One region of the Brevibacillus sp. M2.1A genome, then DNA from elsewhere that is predicted to be linked to it. Evidence: a T-box and tRNA genes for the amino acid it is inferred to sense, from the RefSeq annotation. Region 1 holds a T-box; the other holds one or more tRNA genes.
The links. The T-box of region 1 lies ahead of HP567_RS12145 (valine--tRNA ligase). A T-box ahead of a tRNA ligase gene usually reads a tRNA of that ligase, here a tRNA-Val.

Region 1 (3,255 bases):
CCGCCCCGCACTGTAAAGGTGACGAACCTAGCAACGATGGAATCGTTCCAGGCGAAGCTGGTAGCAGTGAGTCGGACGACCATTGGGTTAAGCAGTTCTGATCATGATTTGCACGGACGCATAGAAATAGAGCTCGCCTATGATTTTCGAATTATCGGTAGCGGATTGCGTGGTATAGCAGGTGATCCTTACTATATTATCGACATCGAAAAAGTTTTGCGACGGGAAGATGTTCTGGAGCGATTGCTCCTGGAAGAATTTCACACGTGGCACATGAGTGGCGAATTGGACCCTACAGACGTCTTGTTACATTGGAAGGATCGAGACGACGAGCGGGGGCGATTAATCAAACAAGAGATTCAAAAGTTATCGATACTGCGTCAGATCGAGACCGTTTTCCTCTATCTTTACGATGAAGGGAAAGTGCGTCCGCTGGGTGACGTTCGTGCGAGTTTGGAAGTCGAGCGAGAAATGCAACGACTGGTCGAAGAGGCAGCGGGAATGGGCGGACCTGTGAGGGAGCAAATTGTCACCTCGGATGGTACAAAGGTGTTCGAATTATACACATCTGTCTTGCCAGATCGGACCTGTGGAATCGCTTTGATTGATGTCACCGCCGTCATTGCAGAAGAGCGAAAAAGCAAAAGACGGGAATGGGAGATCTACAGGGATATTCTGGGTGTGGTCACAGAAGGTAAGCTGTTGTTGCTTAGTGATGAAGAATTATTTTTCTTGCTTCGGGAAGGGCATAAGCTCTTGGCGATCGATATCCGTTTACCGGAGCAGCTTGCAGAACTGCGAAAATTATTCAAGCAGGCTTTGGAACCACAAGGAATTTCTGATAAGCGATTGCTGCAGTTTCTCGTTGCGGTCAACGAAGCTGCTTCGAATACGTTGAAGCACGGCAATGGCGGTGTGGTCACGTTATACTTATCGAATGACAGGCAGATGTGCCGGGCTGTGATCCATGATGAAGGACAAGGAATTTTGCTCGAGGATATTCCGCGAGCTACCCTACAGCAAGGATTTTCTACACGCCACTCGCTTGGGGCCGGTTTTCATGTGATCCTGCAATACTGTGATCGTGTATATTTGAGTAGCTCGCTGGCGGGTACAAAGCTTATTTTAGAATGTATCCTTCCGCGTTAAGCAACGATTTCCAAAAAGCCAAATGTTTGCAAGTGAATGAAAATGGGTAATATAGTAAAAGGACGAGCAGATTGGGTGTACCGATACCTATTGAGAGGAGTTTGAGCATGGACTACCGCGCAACAGAGGCGAACGGACAAGCTACATTGTTTTTCGTCGGAGAGTTGGACATGGCTGTAGGAGATCGAGTAGGTGAATTGCTCCAGCAGTATGGAGGGCGAAATCAATCCGTTACCGTCGATTTTCAAGGTGTCTCCTTTGTAGATTCTTCCGGTATTGGAAGCCTGTTTTTTACCACGAAAGAACTATTGGCCATGGGCAAACAGGTAGAAATCGTCAATGTCCGAGAAGAAATTCTCGATATTTTGGGCGTTCTCGGTTTTACCGAAGCACTGGGCATTGCAGTTGGAAAAGTGGGCGAAACCCGGGTTTGACGCCAAACAGCGTGATTGTATATAATAGTGAAAGCTAATAATAAGACAACTACATACGATATGAACGATGAGTGGGAAGAGTAAGTCAGGACGCCTTGGCAGAGAGGAGAATCAGATGCTGCGAGATTCTCTAAGGTCATGAATGGCTGAAGGTCGCCCAGGAGTTTTTTCGGTGAAAGCATGCGCCTAGCCGAGACCGGTTCGCAACCGTTATCTTGTCAGAGTGAACACGCCATAAGCATGACGTTTATCGTGTGTTAACAAAGGTGGTACCGCGAAAATAATCCTTTCGTCCTTTGCGATGAAGGGTTTTTTTATTTTTTGCAAAGCAAGTTATGCGAATAGGAGGAGTCGTACATGTCTACACAGCCAACAACCGACATCGACCAATTGCTGCCGAAAAACTATGATCCAAAAGCAGCAGAAAACAAATGGTATCCGTATTGGATTGAAAAACAATTTTTCAAGGCAGAACGTGATCCGAATAAACGCCCGTTTACAATTGTTATTCCACCGCCGAACGTAACGGGTAAATTGCACCTGGGCCACGCGCTGGATACAACTTTGCAAGATATCATTACCCGTACCAAACGTATGCAAGGCTACAGCGCCTTGTTCTTGCCAGGTATGGACCACGCCGGTATCGCAACCCAAGCGCGGGTAGAAGCTACATTGCGTGAAGAAGGCATCTCTCGCCATGATCTGGGTCGCGAAAAATTCGTGGAAAAGGTATGGGAGTGGAAGCACATTTACGCTTCGCATATTCGTGAGCAATGGGAAAAGCTCGGTCTTGCCCTGGATTACTCGCGCGAGCGTTTTACCATGGATGAGGGCTTGTCCCAAGCTGTACGCGAAGTATTTGTTCGTCTGTATGAAAAAGGCTTGATCTATCGCGGCAACCGCATCATTAACTGGGACCCTGCTGCTCGCACGGCTCTCTCCGATATTGAAGTAATCTACAAGGAAGTAAAAGGTGCGCTACATCACATGCGTTACCCATTGGCAGATGGCACTGGTTATATCGAAGTAGCTACAACCCGACCTGAAACGATGCTCGGTGATACGGCTGTAGCGGTACATCCGGAAGATGAGCGTTATAAAGACATGATCGGAAAAACCGTGATTTTGCCAATCGTAGGACGCGAAATTCCAATCGTAGCGGATGACTACGTTGATCCTGAGTTTGGTTCTGGCGCTGTAAAAATTACGCCAGCACACGATCCGAATGACTTTGAATTGGGCCTTCGTCATCAGTTGCCACAAATCGTTGTCATGGATGAGACGGGCACGATGAACGAGCTGGCAGGTATCTACAAAGGCTTGGATCGCTTTGCTTGCCGTAAGCAAATCATCAAGGACTTGACCGAGCAAGGTGTTATGTTCAAGGTTGAGGAGCATATTCATCAGGTTGGACATAGTGAGCGCAGCGATGCAGTCGTAGAACCATATCTTTCTACCCAATGGTTCGTAAAAATGCAGCCTTTGGCTGACGAAGCACTGGCTAATGCAAACAGCCCTGAGAGTGTGAAATTTGTCCCGGAGCGTTTCAAGACAAATTACCTGCGTTGGATTGAAAACATCCGCGACTGGTGCATCTCTCGTCAGCTTTGGTGGGGTCACCGAATTCCCGCATGGTATTGCGGAGATTGTAACGAAACGATTGTATCTCGCA
Region 2 (3,255 bases), 2.1 Mb from region 1:
AATCGGGCAATTACTAATTAAAGTGCGCGAGGAAAATCCACTCGTTCATAACATAACGAACGTAGTTGTCACGAACTTTACAGCGAACGGTTTGTTAGCTCTTGGTGCGTCACCTGTCATGGCGTACGCCAAACAAGAGGTGGCAGACATGGCAAGGATAGCCGGAGCTCTTGTATTGAATATAGGGACGTTGAATGAGCATGAGATCGAAGCGATGTTGATCGCAGGAAAATCCGCGAACCAGCATGGCGTGCCTGTTTTGTTTGATCCGGTGGGAGCGGGAGCAACATCGTATCGAACCGAGACAAGTCAACGTCTTGCGCAGGAACTCAACCTAGCCTTCATTAGAGGAAATGCTGCCGAGATTGCCAATGTCGTAGGTGAGCGCTGGGAGATTAAAGGTGTAGATGCGAAGGAAGCAGGCGGAGATGTCGAGAACCTAGCGAGAGCAGCAGCGAAAAAGCTAGGAACAATCGTAGCGATTACGGGCAAGGTCGACGTGATTTCGGACGGAGAAACGACTTATTCGATCCATAATGGTCATCCCATCTTAACGAAGGTGACCGGAACAGGCTGTTTGTTAACGTCTGTTATGGGAGCGTTTGCAGCCATTGCAAATGACAAGCTGATCGGAGGAGCTGCGGCATTGGTATGCTACGGTGTTGCTGCTCAGTTGGCAGCCGAGAAAGCAGCAGTAGTAGGGCCAGGAAGTTTCCAAATCGAATTTTTGAATGCCTTGTATAACTTGACCACAGACGATGTTCGCCGTTTTGGATATATCGAAAAAAGGGAATAAAAATTCCCCTTTAAAAAAGGGGAGGAAAATGACCGTAGAACGATTAAGCTAGATATGTTAGACAGTAGCTGTAATTTCGCAGTGAATAAGACAGCAGCTTCTTCTGGTGCTCTGAAAGTGCTAGGAATATAAATTCAACGTGATCATCATCGTATGGACGGACATAAAAACGGGAAATACCATGACAAATAATTTCTCTCTTTAACGTCAGCGCCACACTGGCGTCTGTTCGTATGTGCAATTCCACGCTGTGTACCCTCCTTGGACATTCAATAGAGTACCAAAAAAATACAAGGAAAAACAAGGGAATTATGTCTGATTCATGTCCAAGTTGTTACCGTTTTTTGGATGAAAACTGACAAGGAGAACGATTCAGAAAAAACTAGCGTGGATTGCTGGGAAAGCACCCTGTTCGAGAGAAAAAATTCGAGATGAGTCCGGCCATTCTCCCTTTTTCCGTTGAGGTATTTACTTTATTTCGAAGGCACCGTACGAGCTCCTGATCACAGTGACAAGAAAAATAGCCGTGCTTTTGATAGCAATAATCATGCCTCTTGCAGCATCTGTCGACATCATCAATCGGCGCAGCCGGCCCGGAGCATCCAGGCCCGCACCAGTTTCCGTACAAACAGGGGAAGCCTACTGAACGGCGCTTTCTTTTTGACAACTGACATCACTCCGTCTTGTAAAGGAATACTACTTGTATCATATTGAACCGGAAGTGAAGTTGCTTTAGGCAATCTCCCTTTTTTCGTAAACTTTCAAAATATCACTTGAAATCATGTTGTGAATATGATAGATTAATTCTTGCCGAAGCGAACGCTTGCAGGCTCGATGGATGGATGTCCGAGCGGCCGAAGGAGCACGATTGGAAATCGTGTAGGCGGTGTCGAACCGTCTCGTGGGTTCAAATCCCACTCCATCCGCCATGATACTTGGCCCGTTGGTGAAGCGGTTTAACACAGCAGCCTTTCACGCTGTCATACAGGGGTTCGAATCCCCTACGGGTCACCTAGCAAAACGCCCCCAATGAAATAGCGGGGGATTGTGGAGGCTTAGCTCAGCTGGGAGAGCATCTGCCTTACAAGCAGAGGGTCGGCGGTTCGATCCCGTCAGCCTCCACCATTTTATATGCGGTCGTGGCGGAATTGGCAGACGCGCTAGATTCAGGTTCTAGTGGTGGCAACACCGTGGAGGTTCAAGTCCTCTCGACCGCACCAAGCAAACCCTATATATGGCGGTCGTGGCGAAGGGGTTAACGCACCGGATTGTGGCTCCGGCACTCGTGGGTTCAAGTCCCATCGATCGCCCCATCTATTTATGTTCAAAATGTAAAATGAAATAGCCCAGCGGTGGCTCCTGTAAAGGAACTGTCGCTGGGCTTTCTTTGTATTTGTTTACGAGTGATCGACAGGCTGATAAAAGTGAAGGCGATTGCCAAAAGGATCGGTCACGCTCACTTCACGCGTTTCCCACGGCGTCTCCTCTAAATCAGGACAAGCGTACTTGTATCCTTGACGCAACAGGGACTGATGGAAAAGCTCAATGTTTTCCACCTGTACGCGAATCGCTGAGCCAGGACAAGCATCTCCGTGATGCTCGGATAGATGAATCGTGCACGATGGAGAGGAAATTTGCATGTATAAAGGAAAATGATCCTCGTAACGATGCTCCCAATCAATCTGAAATCCTAGAAAATCCACATAAAACTCTCTTGCCTTCTCAACGTCAAACATGCGAAAAATTGGCGTTATAGTCTGAGTCATTTGCCTAGAAACCTCCGGATTGTATTGAGGGAGGCGAGGTGCATCCCTTCGTGAAAAATCGTTCGTACTAGCACTTGCGCAATCGTATGCATGCCGGATTCTGTTGCGGGAAACTCTTCGTCTAATCGATCCTTGTAAGCAGCCTGTATCTTCTGAGGTTGTTCTTGTAATAAGGAAACGAGCGTTTCGAGATTCGGCGGCGGTGTTTTCCAGTCAGCAGGCTTGGTCCCGAAGTTAAACCATTCCTTGAAGCCAGGGGGGAGCGGGATCGTTTCTTTTGTAAGGTGCGCGATCCATAAATACTGATCGAGATAAATGTGCCCCAGATTCCACAAGATATTGTTGGAGAAACCATCAGGAATGATGTTCGCATCTTCATTTGTCAAACCATCGATTGCTTTTAACGTCTCCTGTCGATAATCCTCTAGTTGCTGGAATAACACCGAATGCCGCTTTTCCATACCTTTCCCCCTTTGAGTGGCAGTCTTCGCAAATAAATTCGAGGCAGAGAATCTACCTTCCTTCTATATGAAGGGGGTGTACCAAAAAAAGCGTGCAGAACAGCTCGTCTGCACGCTTTTTGTATGCGGTTTATAGAAAACGGCGCTACATTCTTTCCTGCTCGAGGGTGTGAGAAGGGGAGAATAGTTTCCGCCACTTTACTTGCGGTACACAAATGGCAGCCAGGATCAT

Region 2: it encodes a tRNA-Val, which carries the amino acid that the T-box ahead of HP567_RS12145 (valine--tRNA ligase) is inferred to sense. The anticodon was not compared.

What each region holds. Positions count from the first base shown of each region.
Region 1 is NZ_JABSUY020000001.1:2,507,290-2,510,544, forward strand. It holds gene HP567_RS12135 (ATP-binding protein) at 1-1,149, shown strand, start outside; gene HP567_RS12140 (STAS domain-containing protein) at 1,257-1,583, shown strand; T-box leader at 1,642-1,883, shown strand; gene HP567_RS12145 (valine--tRNA ligase) at 1,941-3,255, shown strand, end outside.
Region 2 is NZ_JABSUY020000001.1:4,604,341-4,607,595, reverse strand. It holds gene HP567_RS22180 (hypothetical protein) at 1-21, shown strand, start outside; gene thiM (hydroxyethylthiazole kinase) at 1-796, shown strand, start outside; tRNA gene HP567_RS22165 (tRNA-Ser) at 1,633-1,725, shown strand; tRNA gene HP567_RS22160 (tRNA-Glu) at 1,734-1,807, shown strand; tRNA gene HP567_RS22155 (tRNA-Val) at 1,846-1,921, shown strand; tRNA gene HP567_RS22150 (tRNA-Leu) at 1,930-2,016, shown strand; tRNA gene HP567_RS22145 (tRNA-His) at 2,034-2,109, shown strand; gene HP567_RS22140 (glyoxalase superfamily protein) at 2,194-2,562, opposite strand; gene HP567_RS22135 (DinB family protein) at 2,559-3,023, opposite strand; gene HP567_RS22130 (EamA family transporter) at 3,169-3,255, opposite strand, start outside.